Regions from separate parts of the Mesorhizobium sp. WSM4884 genome, predicted to be linked through region 2. Evidence: predicted binding sites of a transcription regulator. Region 2 holds the regulator's gene; each other region holds the start of a gene.
The links. The regulator LexA, encoded in region 2, represses DNA repair genes until DNA is damaged. The targets are predictions, from matches to a motif close to TGTTCNNNNTGTGTTCNG.
Positions count from the first base shown of each region.

Region 1 (4,321 bases), on a different contig from region 2:
ATCCCGGCCTCGAAGCGGGCCCTGGAGAAGGCCGGCTGGTCCGTCAAGGACCTCGACCTCGTGGAGGCCAACGAGGCCTTCGCCGCGCAGGCCTGCGCCGTCAACAAGGGCTTGGGCTGGGATCCCTCGATCGTCAACGTCAATGGCGGCGCCATCGCCATCGGCCATCCGATCGGCGCTTCGGGTGCCCGCATCTTCAACACACTGGTCCATGAGATGCGCCGCCGCGGTGCCAAGAGGGGTCTCGCGACGCTTTGCATCGGCGGCGGCATGGGCGTCGCCATGTGCGTGGAAGCAATGGGGTGAATGGAAAAATGGTGAATGGTGAATGGAGGCCGAGAGGCTTCCGTGATGACCATTCACCATTCACTATTCACCATTCACTCTGGGAGGAGCACATATGACCAAGGTAGCAATCGTCACGGGCGGATCGCGTGGCATCGGTGCGGCGATATCGGTAGCCTTGAAAAATGCCGGCTATTCGGTCGCCGCGAACTATGCCGGCAATGACGAAGCGGCCCAAAAATTCAAGGCCGAGACGGGCATCCCCGTCTACAAATGGTCGGTCGCCGACTACGACGCCTGCGCCGCAGGCATCGCCCAGGTCGAGGCCGATCTCGGCCCGGTCTCGGTGCTGGTCAACAATGCCGGCATCACCCGCGACACCATGTTCCACAAGATGACGCGCGAACAGTGGAAGGAGGTCATCGACACCAACCTCTCTGGCGTCTTCAACATGACGCATCCGCTGTGGAACGGCATGCGCGACCGCAAGTTCGGCCGCGTCATCACCATTTCTTCTATCAACGGCCAGAAGGGCCAGATGGGCCAGGTCAACTACTCGGCCTCGAAAGCCGGCGACATCGGCTTCACCAAAGCGCTGGCTCAAGAGGGGGCTCGCGCGGGCATCACCGTCAATGTCGTCTGCCCCGGCTACATCGCCACCGACATGGTCATGGCAGTGCCGGAAAAAGTGCGGGAATCGATCATCGCCCAGATTCCGGTCGGCCGTCTCGGCGAGCCGGAAGAGATCGCGCGCTGCGTCGTCTTCCTGGCGTCCGACGAGGCCGGCTTCATCACCGGCTCGACGATCACCGCCAATGGCGGCCAGTATTTCGTTTGAGGTCTTTTGACAGCGGCGGCAGGCGGTCCGGAACAGCCGGACCGCCTGTTTTTGTCGACGCCTCCACCGCGCGTGCCTCAATACGGCACGCAAAAGTTAACGGCCCCCGGCGTCCCTTGTGCGAAACCCCGTTCACAAGCTGTGAATTTTCGGTGCACAAGCTGTGGACAACACCATATCTTGGGGTGAACAAACCGGGAAAATTCGTAGATCGCTGATTCGTCGCCGATTCGTTCCGGCTTTGGCCGAAAAGTTAACGCGCGGAGCCGGAAACGGCGCCGAAAAGATTAACGACGATTAGGAAAGATCAACCATTTCATAATCTTGGCGGCTGCGCTCGAGTCGACCAGGATCGATCGCCGGCAAAGGTTAACGGCCCTCCGGACCCTACCCTGGCCAAGCATGAAACGGGCCAGTTTCCGGATTCAGCATGTGGTGAGACTCGTCGTCAAAAAATCCACATATAGCCGTGAACAAAACCTGAATCAGAACGAGTCAGTGATTCGTCGCCGATTCGTTCCAGACTCGTTCCACCGGTTAATCGACGGCGGATTTTGACCTTACCGGTGGGCGCACCATCTCTTTTGAGGGAACATTCCGCTTTCGCTTCGCGTCTGAAATCCCTATGTGTCGCCTGTCACATGCGGCGGCAGCGCTGCGTATCAGACAAGAAGCGGCAGAAAGACTCAAATTTCCGAGCCGATGAATATCCAGCCGACACACACTCAGCCGCTGATCCTTTCGGGCCGTGACGTGACGGCCGTGCTCGGTCCCACCAACACCGGCAAGACCCATCTCGCCATCGAGCGCATGGTGGCGCACGAGACCGGCATCATCGGCCTGCCGCTGAGACTTCTTGCCCGCGAGGTCTATGCCCGCGTCTGCGAAAAGGTCGGCGCCAACAAGGTGGCGTTGATCACGGGCGAGGAGAAAATCGTTCCGGTGGGCGCGAAATATTCGGTCTGCACCGTCGAAGCGATGCCGCGCGAGACCGATGCCGCCTTCGTCGCCATTGACGAGGTGCAGCTCGCGGGCGACCTCGAGCGCGGCCACATCTTCACCGACCGCATCCTGCATCTGCGCGGCCGCCAGGAGACGCTGCTTCTGGGCGCCGCCACCATGCATGGCATCCTGCAGCGCCTGCTGAAGGGCGTCTCGGTGGTGACGCGGCCGCGGCTCTCGCACCTTGCCTATGCCGGCTCCAAGAAGCTTACCCGCCTGCCGCGGCGCACGGCGATCGTCGCCTTCTCGGCGGACGAGGTCTATGCGATCGCCGAGCTGATCCGCCGCCAGCAGGGCGGTGCCGCCGTCGTGCTCGGCGCGCTCAGCCCCCGCACCCGAAATGCCCAGGTGGAGATATTCCAGTCCGGCGACGTCGACTATCTCGTCGCCACCGACGCCATCGGCATGGGGCTGAACCTCGACCTCGAGCACGTCGCCTTCGCCCAGAACCGCAAGTTCGACGGCTACCAGTACCGCAACCTCACCGCCGCCGAGCTCGGCCAGATCGCCGGACGCGCCGGACGGCATCTGCGCGACGGCACGTTCGGCGTCACCGGCCAGGTCGACCCGTTCGAGGAGGATCTGGTCAAGAAGATCGAAGGACACGATTTCGATCCGGTGAAGGTGCTGCAGTGGCGTACGGCCGATTTCGATTTTACCAGCCTCGATGCCTTGAAGCGCTCGACCGAGACCAACGCGCCGGTCGAAGGATTGACGCGCGCGCTGCCGGCGGTGGACGCTCAGGCGCTCGACCATCTGTCGCGCGACCCCGACATCAGGGCGCTCGCCACCGGCAGGAACCGCGTGGCGCTGCTCTGGGAAGCTTGCGCGCTGCCGGATTACCGCAAGATCGCGCCCGCCCAGCACGCCGACCTCATCGCCTCGATCTACATGGATCTTGCGCGCCATGGCCATGTTGACGAGAATTACATGGCCGAGCAGGTGCGGCGAGCCGACACGACGGACGGCGATATCGACACGCTGTCGCACCGGATCGCCCAGATCCGCACCTGGACCTTCGTCTCCAACCGACCGGGCTGGCTGGCCGATCAGCTACACTGGCAGGAAAAGACGCGCGAAATCGAAGACAGATTGTCGGATGCGCTGCATGAGCGGTTGACGAAACGCTTCGTAGACCGCAGGACTTCCGTCCTCATGCGGCGCCTTAGAGAAAATACCATGCCTGAAGCTGAAATCAGCCCAACCGGAACCGTCCTCGTCGAAGGCCATCACGTCGGCGAGCTGCAGGGATTCCGCTTCACCGCCGACCAGAGCGCCGGCGGCGAGGATGCCAAGGCGGTGCGCACCGCTGCCCAGAAGGCGCTCGCGGCCGAATTCGAGGCGCGCGCCGAGCGTTTTGCCGCCTGCGCCAACGGAGATCTGGCATTGGGCTCGGACGGTATATTGCGCTGGATCGGCGCGCCGATCGGCACGCTGGTCGCCGGCGACGAGGCGCTGAAGCCGCGGCTTGTGCTGCTTGCCGACGAGCAGCTCACCGGGCCTGCCCGCGACAAGGTCGCGGCGCGCGCCGAGCGTTTCGTCAATTTCCAGATTGAAACGCTGCTGAAGCCCCTCGTCGATCTGAAGAATGCCGAGCAGCTCACCGGCATCGCGCGCGGCATCGCCTTCCAGCTCGTCGAGCATTTCGGCCTCGTCAACCGCCGCGACATTGCCGAGGAAATGAAATCGCTCGACCAGGAGGGCCGCGCGGCGCTGCGTCGCCTTGGCGTGCGCTTCGGCGCCTATCACGTCTTCGTGCCGGCGCTGATCAAACCCGCGCCGGCCGGGCTGGTCACGCTGCTCTGGGCGCTGCAGAACGACGGCAAAGACAAGCCCGGCTTCGGCGATGTCGTCCACGCGCTGGCGTCGGGCCGTACCTCCGTGGTAATCGATCCGGCTTTCGACAAGACCTTCTACAAGCTTGCCGGCTATCGCAATCTCGGCCGTCGCGCCGTGCGCGTCGATATCCTCGAGCGGCTGGCCGACCTCATCCGCCCGGCGACCAACTGGAAGCCCGGCCTCGGCCAGCGGCCCGATGGCGCCTATGACGGCCATGCCTTCATGGTGACGCCGCCGATGATGTCGATCCTCGGCGCCACCGCCGACGATATGGAAGAAATCCTTAAGGGTCTCGGCTATCGTTCCGAACCGAAGCCGGCCGCCGAGGTCAAGGCGAAGCTGGACGCGCTGGATAGC
Region 1 is NZ_JARTVO010000013.1:62,790-67,110, reverse strand. It holds gene P9236_RS20260 (acetyl-CoA C-acetyltransferase) at 1-306, shown strand, start outside; gene P9236_RS20255 (beta-ketoacyl-ACP reductase) at 401-1,123, shown strand; gene P9236_RS20250 (helicase-related protein) at 1,826-4,321, shown strand, end outside.
Region 1: the regulator LexA is predicted to act here: its motif matches at 1,639-1,656, upstream of P9236_RS20250 (helicase-related protein).

Region 2 (4,321 bases):
CTTCATGGCGGCGCTGTTTTGCGCGCTGGGCTTTGTCGCCGCGAAGGTCGAGACATGGCGGACCGCAACGCCGATGCTCGGCTCAGAGATACAGACGCGGCTGACGGGTCGCGTCGTCGTCGCCGAGGAGATGGCCAATGGCCGGGTGCGGCTGACCATCGACCTCGTCTCGACCGCGCAGCCAAAACTGCGCTACGCGCCGGATCGCGTCAGGCTCTCGGCACGCAGGATTCCGCCGAACGTGAAGGCAGGATCGCTGGTGACGGGCTATGCACGGCTCCTGCCGCCGACCGGACCGGTTCGCCCCGAAAGTTATGATTTTTCCTTCGACAGCTATTTCTCCGGCATCGGCGCCAGTGGATTTTTCCTCGGCGATCCGAAAGTCATTCCGACAAATGACCCTCCTGCCCAGGCGAGCATCGCCTCAGCGATCGAGAACGCGCGCGAGGCGATTGCCGATCACATCAGAAGCAGCGTCGGCGGACCCGAAGGCGAGATTGCCGCGGCGCTGATCGTCGGCGTTCGCGCGGGCATTCCCGAGGAAATCAACGAGGCGATGCGGCGGACCGGCATCTACCACATTATCTCGATCTCTGGGCTGCACATGGCGCTGGTCGCCGGCACAGTCATGCTTTTGCTGCGCGGCGTCTTCGCGCTGCTTCCGGATTTTTCGTCACGCCGGCCGGTGAAGAAGTATGCCGCTGCGATCGCGCTGGTGTCGATTGCCGCTTACCTCGTCATCTCCGGCGTGGTGGTCGCCGCCGAACGAAGCTTCATCATGCTCGCTGTCATGCTGATCGCCGTGCTCTTCGATCGCGCGGCGCTCACGATGCGCAACCTGGCGATTTCGGCCATCGCCGTCATCCTGGTGTCGCCGCACGAAGTGGTTGGTCCGAGCTTCCAGATGTCGTTCGCCGCGACCGCGGCCCTTGTCGGCGCCTATGCGGGCTGGGCCGACTACCGCGCCGGCAAGGTGAGAGCGCCGCCGGCGAAGCGGTCGTTCCTGCGGTTCCTGTCGCACAAGCTTGCGGTCGGAGCGGGCGGCGCCGCGATGACGTCGATCATTGCCGGAAGTGCGACGGCGCTGTTTGCCATCTGGCACTTCCAGCGCGTCTCGCCGCTCAGCCTGCTGGCTAATTTGGCCGTCATGCCGATCGTGTCGCTGGTCGTCATGCCGTTTGCCGTCTTTAGCGCACTGGCGATGCCATTCGGCTTCGATGGTCCTTTCCTCTACGTTATGGGCAAGGGCCTGACGGCGATGATCGCGATTTCGGCCTGGATTTCGGAACGGTCGCCGGTCGATGCCGTGGGGCTGATCTCGATCCAGTCGGTGCTGCTCGCGACAATCGCGCTGGTGATAGCAACCATGGCCACCACCTGGCTCAGGCTGGCGGCAGTGCCCTTCGCGCTGGCCGCACTACTGGCGGTCCCGCAAGTGCGCACGCCGGACCTGCTGATCTCCGAGGACGCGCATCTGGTGGCGATGCCGATCGGCGGCGGCGAGCTCGCCATCAATCGCGCCCGCTCCAACGAGTTCACCACCGACAATTGGAAACGCGCGCTGCGGGCCGAAACGATCGTGCCGCCGGAAACATTCGCGAAAGGCGCACTCGACATCGCAGACCCGGTCGACCTGCCGGCGGGATCCCCCTTTTACTGCACTGGCGATCTCTGCATTGGCCGGCATCCGTCCGGTGCAATCGTCGCCTTGGCGGAAAACCACGATAGCGCCAGGCCGGCCTGCAGCTTCGCCGACCTTATCGTCATCAACGACGCCACGGCCTACAATCCTTGCCGCGATCCACGCATCCTCGTCGTCACCAAGCGGCAGCTTGCGCGTGACGGCAGCGCCGCCGTCTACTTCGACGCGCAGTCGGCAACGGCGCGAGCCGCCATTCAATATGCCGTCGAAAAGCCCTATCGCCCCTGGCACGAACAGCGGCGCTACTCGCGCGAGGCGAGGGGACTAGCGCCATACGAGCGGCCTGAGAAGCCACAGACCAAGCCGCCGCCACTCAGTAGCGACGAATGAGCCCGACCAGCTTGCCCTGCACCTTGACCCTGTCCGGTCCGAAGATGCGGGTCTCATAGGCCGGGTTGGCGGCCTCGAGCGCGATCGAGGCGCCCTTGCGGCGGAAGCGTTTCAGTGTCGCTTCCTCGTCGTCTACCAGCGCCACCACGATCTCGCCCGGGCTCGCTGTATTGGCATTGCGGATGATCACCGTGTCGCCGTCGAAGATGCCGGCTTCGATCATCGAATCGCCCTTGACCTCAAGCGCGTAGTGCTCGCCGCCAGCGATCATATCCGGCGGAACTGTGATCGAGTGCGTCTGGTGCTGGATAGCGTCGATCGGCACACCGGCGGCAATGCGACCCATCACCGGGATGGACACGGCCGAAATGGCGTCGTCGTCATTGCTGGGCGTCGGCGTCCGGGAGGGCGCTGCCGGCTTGATCTGCCGGCCGAGATTGCCTTGACCGCCTTGGATGACGCTCGGCGAGAATTTTCTCGCCGCATTCAGGCCGGGCGCGATCGAATCGGGCAGGCGCAGCACCTCAAGAGCGCGCGCGCGGTTCGGCAGCCGGCGAATAAAGCCGCGCTCCTCCAGTGCCGTGATCAAACGGTGGATGCCCGACTTCGAAGCGAGGTCGAGCGCTTCCTTCATCTCGTCGAAAGACGGCGGAATGCCGCTTTCCTTGAGCCGTTCATGGATGAACATCAGCAGTTCATGTTGTTTGCGCGTCAGCATGGCGGCCCCCATGGGTTCTGGAACCAGAATCAGAAAAACAAACCCAGAACAAACACTATCTGTTCCAGTTGTGTTCCGCAACCGTTTAAAGTTTAGTGAATCTGTTGACGTTTTGTTCAGCGTAACATCAGAACGCTGCATTCGTCGCCGGCTTCCGCAGCCGGGGCGAACGGCTCGCGCACGATCAGGCCGTTGGCCTCGGCGAGCGTCCTCAGCATGGAGGAATCCTGGATGCTGAACGGTGTCGCGATCAACTGTCCGGCATCCTCGCGCACGACTGCCCGCACATAGTCCTGCCTGAGATCGTTGGCGCGCATCGCGGAAGCCAGCTGCGCGGTGCGGATGTCCTGTCGGAAATCGCGGCCGCCAAGACGCGCCAGGAGCGGCTTCAGGAACAATTGCGAGCAGACAAGACTCGCCACCGGATTGCCGGGCAGGCCGATGCAGCGGATTTTGCCAAGCCGGCCAAACATCAGCGGCTTGCCGGGGCGCATGGCGATCTTCCAGAAATCGAGCTGCATGCCTTCGCCGGTCAGCACGTCGTGGATCAGATCGTGATCACCGACCGAGGCGCCGCCGAGGGTGACGATGACATCGGCGCCGACCGCGACCGCTTTCTTGACCAGCGCCGAAATCGCATCCTGCCGGTCGGCGGCGATACCGAGGTCGAGGGCGCGGGCACCGACCGACTGCGCCGTCGCCGCTACGCCATAGGCGTTGGACGAGATGATCTGGTCGGGGCCGAGCGCGCTTCCCGGCGGTAGCAATTCGTCGCCCGTGGCGATGATGGCCACCATCGGCCGACGCACCACGTTGAGGCTCGGATGATTGGCGGACGCCGCCAGCGATAGCGCTGCTGGATCGAGCAGGCGGCCTTTTTCGAGAAGTACATCACCCTGGCCGAAGTCGAGTCCACGGCGACGGACGTTGCGTGCTTCCGCCGTCGGCTCGGTCACTTCGATGCTGCCGCCGCCGAGGTCGCGAACATTTTCCTGGATGACGACGGTGTCGGCGCCTTCGGGGAGCGGCGCACCGGTGAAGATGCGCACCGCCTTACCCTTGCCGACGGAGCCGGCAAAACCGCGCCCGGCGGGCGCCACGCCGATCACGGAAAGCCGCGCCGGCACGGAGGTCACGTCGACAGCGCGGGCGGCATAGCCGTCCATGGCCGAAGCGTCGAAGGGCGGCTGGGTGCGCAGCGCCACCAGCGGTTCGGCGAGCACCCGGCCGGCCGCATCGGCCAGCGGCACGTTTTCGCCCGGCAGCGCGGTTGCGCCATCCAACAAGCGCCCGAGCGCCTCGGCGACCGGAACCAGCGCCATCGTCAGGAACTCGCCCCGGATTTGACGGACTTGTAGTCGCCCGACTTGCCGCCGGTCTTCTCGACCAGCCTGATGCCGGAGATAACCATGGCGCGGTCCGCCGCCTTGGCCATGTCGTAGATGGTGAGGCAGGCGATCGACGCCGCGGTCAGCGCCTCCATCTCCACGCCGGTCTTGCCGGTGACGCGGGCAAGCGCGGTGACCTTCAGGCCGGGCAGGGCGCGGTCGGGCTCGATATCGACGGCGACC
Region 2 is NZ_JARTVO010000004.1:340,680-345,000, forward strand. It holds gene P9236_RS09065 (ComEC/Rec2 family competence protein) at 1-2,032, shown strand, start outside; gene lexA (transcriptional repressor LexA) at 2,016-2,750, opposite strand; gene glp (gephyrin-like molybdotransferase Glp) at 2,867-4,072, opposite strand; gene moaC (cyclic pyranopterin monophosphate synthase MoaC) at 4,075-4,321, opposite strand, start outside.

Region 3 (4,321 bases), on a different contig from region 2:
CCAAGGTCAACTACATCGTGCTCGGCCTCTCCTTCCTGTTCGAAGGCAGTTCCTGGCTGGTGGCGTTGAAGGAGTTCCGGGACCGGAAGGGAAAGCTGGGCTGGTTCCAGGCGGTGCGGACCAGCAAGGATCCCAGCGTCTACACCGTGCTGTTCGAGGACAGTGCCGCACTGCTTGGCCTGATTGTCGCGTTCGCGTGCATCCTTGCGTCCGAACTGCTAGAAATTCCCGAACTCGATGGTGCCGGCTCGATCGGCATCGCCATCATCCTTGGGGCGACCGCGGCCTTTCTGGCACGCGAGAGCAAGGGGCTGCTCATCGGCGAACCCGCCTCCCCTGAGGTGCAGCGCAAGGTCCTGGCGATCGCCGAGGATGATCCGGCGGTGCAGCGGGCGAACGGCATATTGAGCGTCCATATCGGCCCTGAGGAAATCGTCGCCGGCTTGAGCATCGAATTCGAGGATCATCTCACAGCGCCCGAGATCGAGGCGTGCATCGAGCGCCTGGAGGCGCGGCTGAACGAGGAGATGCCCGAGATCGCCAGGCTGTTCGTCAAGCCGCAGGCGACCGGCACATGGGAGCGCAGGCGCAAGGCTATCGCCGAGGCTTCCGAAGAGGATTAGATTTGAACCGGGACGGTCTTTTGGGAGCAAGCCAATGAGAATCGACGGCGGGTGCCACTGCGGCGCCATTACCTACGAGGCGGAGGTCGATCCCGAAAAGACCTCGATCTGCCATTGCACGGATTGCCAGCGGCTCACCGGCACGGCGTTCCGCGTCACTGTGCGGGTGCCGGAGGAGGATTATCGCATCACCAAGGGCGAGCCCAAGGTCTACATCAAGACCGGGGCGAGCGGCGCCAAGCGGGCGCAGGGCTTTTGCGGCGAGTGCGGCTCGCATCTTTACGCCACCTCCGTCGGCGACGGGCCGAAGGTTTATGGCATCAGGACGGGTACGGCGCGCCAGCGCGACCAGCTGGTGCCGAGGACGCAATACTGGCACCGCTCGGCGCTGCACTGGCTGCCGGAGTTCGAGGGCACCAGGGTCGTCGAGGAGCAGTAGGCTCAGAGCAATTCCAGGAAAGGTGCGTAACGGTTTTCCGTCCGGAATTGCGCAAAACAAATACTTAGAGCGGTTCGGCGATTCCGTGGAACGCTGAACCGCTCTAGTCGTCGCCTTCGACGACCCTCAGCCGCAATTGGCCCGTCTTGGAATCGGCCACCCGCGCGCCTGCTTCGGCCTTCGCCGGACCGCTCCGCGGCGGCTCGGCTTCCGTCTCGCCGAATTCCAGTGCCTCGATCTTCTGGCCGCGCTTGGTGACTTTCGACGTCGAGACGAGGATGTCGTCGATATCCTTGGCCGCTTGGCCGAAATGCGTCTGCAGCCGGCGCACGCGCTCGTCGACGCGCGCCACGTCTTCCATCAGGCGGATGACCTCGCCCTGGATGAGGTGCGCCTGCTCGCGCATGCGCGCGTCCTTCAGGATCGCCTGAATGACCTGGATCGACAGCATCAGCAGCGACGGCGAGACGATGACGACGCGGGCGCGGTGCGCCTTCTGCACCACCGCCTCGAAATTCTCATGGATCTCGGCGAACACCGATTCCGACGGCACGAACATAAAGGCCGTGTCCTGCGTCTCGCCCTGGATCAGGTATTTTTCGGCGATATCGCGGACATGCACCTCGATGTCCCGCCTGAACGCCTGCGCCGCCACCTTCTGCAGCTCGGCGCCCTCCGCGGCGCGGATGGCGTTCCACGCTTCCAGTGGGAACTTCGCGTCGATGGCAAGCATCGGCGCGCCATTGGGCATCCGCACCAGGCAGTCCGGACGGCTGCCGTTGGAGAGGCTCGCCTGGAACTCGTAGGCGCCGTGCGGCAGACCGTCGGCGATGATCGCTTCCATGCGCGACTGGCCGAAGGCGCCGCGCGTCTGCTTGTTGGAAAGGATCGCCTGCAGCTGCACGACCTGGCCGGCGAGAGACTGGATGTTGCCCTGCGCCGTGTCGATCACCGCCAGCCGCTCCTGCAGCTTGGCCAGGCTCTCATGCGTCGACTTCGTTTGCTCGGCCATGGTCTGGCCGAGGCGGCCGGTCATGGCGTCGAGCCGCTGGCCGAGCGATTGGGTCAGCTCGGCCTGCCTGGCGCCGAACACTTCGGCGATCGCGCCCATGCGCCCCTGCATCTCGGCCTGCGCCTGCAGGATGTCCGCCATCCGCGCCTCGGTGTCACGGGCATGATCGGCCGCTTCGGCTGCGGCAATCGCGCGCGCCTTGCCCGCGCGCCACAAGGCGATAACCAGCGCCAGGACCAATGCCAGCAGCAGCAGCGCGCCGAAGCCGAGCACCCCGCCGAGCGTGATCGTGGTGGCGCCGAGCCGCGCGACCGGTTGCGAAAGGATGGATGTCATGTCGTTCATGCCGGCAGCATAGCCGATTCGGCTTGCCGAAACAGATCAAAACGTGAACAGGTCGCAGCCGCCCCCGTTGACGCTTTTCCAACGACGTCTTAGGTGAGACGCCATGTCGATCAAGCCGCTCATCATCCTTCCCGATCCGATCCTGCGCCAGGTTTCCAAACCGGTCGAGCGCGTCGACGGCGATTTGCGCAAGCTCGCCGACGATATGCTGGAAACCATGTACGACGCGCCGGGCATCGGGCTGGCGGCAATCCAGGTCGGCGAGCCGCGGCGCTTGCTGGTCATCGACCTCGCCAAGGAGGGCGAGCCGCCTGCGCCGCATGTCTTCATCAATCCGGAAATCCTCGAAAGCTCCGACGAGCGCTCGGTCTATGAGGAAGGCTGCCTGTCGATCCCCGACTACTATGCCGAGGTCGAGCGTCCCGCAGCGGTTCGGGTGACGTATCTCGATCGCGACGGCAAGCTGCAGGAGATGCAGGCCGAGGGCCTGATGGCGACCTGCCTGCAGCACGAGATCGACCATCTCAACGGCGTGCTGTTCATCGACCACATCTCGAAATTGAAGCGCGACATGGTGGTCAGGAAATTCAAGAAGCTCGCCAAGGACAAGGCGCCGGGCAAGATGGTGGGCTAGGGGTCATGCCCCTTCGCGTCATCTTCATGGGCACGCCGGATTTTTCCGTGCCGACGCTCAGCGCCATTGCCGAGGCCGGCCACGACATCGCGGCCGTCTATACGCAGCCGCCGCGCGCGGCCGGCCGGCGCGGATTGGAGCTTACGCCGTCGCCTGTCCAGCGCGAGGCGGAGCGGCTTGGCCTCCAGGTGCGGACGCCGACATCGCTCAAGGGCGAGGCCGAGCAGCGAGCCTTTGCCGAGTTGCGGGCCGACGTCGCCGTGGTCGTCGCCTACGGCCTGCTTCTGCCGAAGCCCGTGCTGGAGGCGACCAGGCTCGGCTGCCTCAACGGCCATGCTTCGCTTTTGCCGCGCTGGCGCGGTGCCGCGCCCATCCAGCGCGCCATCATGGCCGGCGATGCCGAAACCGGCATGATGGTGATGCGCATGGAAGAGGGTCTGGACACCGGCCCGGTGGCGTTGGTTGAAAAATGCGCCATCGGACCCGATATGACCGCCGGCGAATTGCATGACCGCCTGATGGCTCAAGGCGCTTCGCTGATGGTGGAAGCACTGACGCGGCTGGGGATAAATTGTCTGACATTTACCCCGCAGCCGACGGAAGGGGTGACCTACGCCCGAAAGATCGATAAATCGGAGACGCGCGTAGACTGGACGCGGCCTGCCGGCGAAGTCCACAATCACATTCGCGGCCTCTCGCCCTTTCCGGGCGCGTGGTGCGAGGTCGAAATTGGTGGCCGCATGGAGCGGCTGAAACTGCTTCGCTCGACGCTTTCCGATGGCGTCGGCGAGTCGGGAGGTATTCTCGATGACCGGCTGACGGTCGCCTGCGGGTCAGGCGCGGTCCGGCTGGTCGAAGTTCAACGGGCGGGCGGAAGGCCCGCCGCCGCGCAGGAGTTCTTGCGCGGAGCCAAGATCGAAAAAGGAACGAAACTCAAATGAGCATGATGTCGATACGCGCGGCGACGCCGCGGGATCGCGAGGCGATCCGCCTTGTCGAAGAGCATGCGTTCGGCCAGCGGACCGAGGCCGGCTTGGTCGACGCGCTGGTGACCGGCGGCGATGCCGTCGTCGAGCTGGTGGCGGAAGAGGATGGCCAGGTCGTCGGCCACATCCTGTTTTCCAGGCTCGTGGTGCAGACGGGCGGCAAGCGCTTCGCGGCCGTGGCGCTGGCGCCGCTGGCGGTCGAGCCGTCCTTCCACGGCACCGGCATCGGCGGCGCGCTGATCCGCGAGGCGCATGTCCGCCTCAAGGAAGCCGGCGAGCGGC
Region 3 is NZ_JARTVO010000022.1:49,194-53,514, reverse strand. It holds gene P9236_RS26025 (cation diffusion facilitator family transporter) at 1-623, shown strand, start outside; gene P9236_RS26020 (GFA family protein) at 658-1,062, shown strand; gene P9236_RS26015 (DNA recombination protein RmuC) at 1,166-2,419, opposite strand; gene def (peptide deformylase) at 2,523-3,053, shown strand; gene fmt (methionyl-tRNA formyltransferase) at 3,059-3,994, shown strand; gene P9236_RS26000 (N-acetyltransferase) at 3,991-4,321, shown strand, end outside.
Region 3: the regulator LexA is predicted to act here: its motif matches at 2,452-2,469, upstream of P9236_RS26015 (DNA recombination protein RmuC).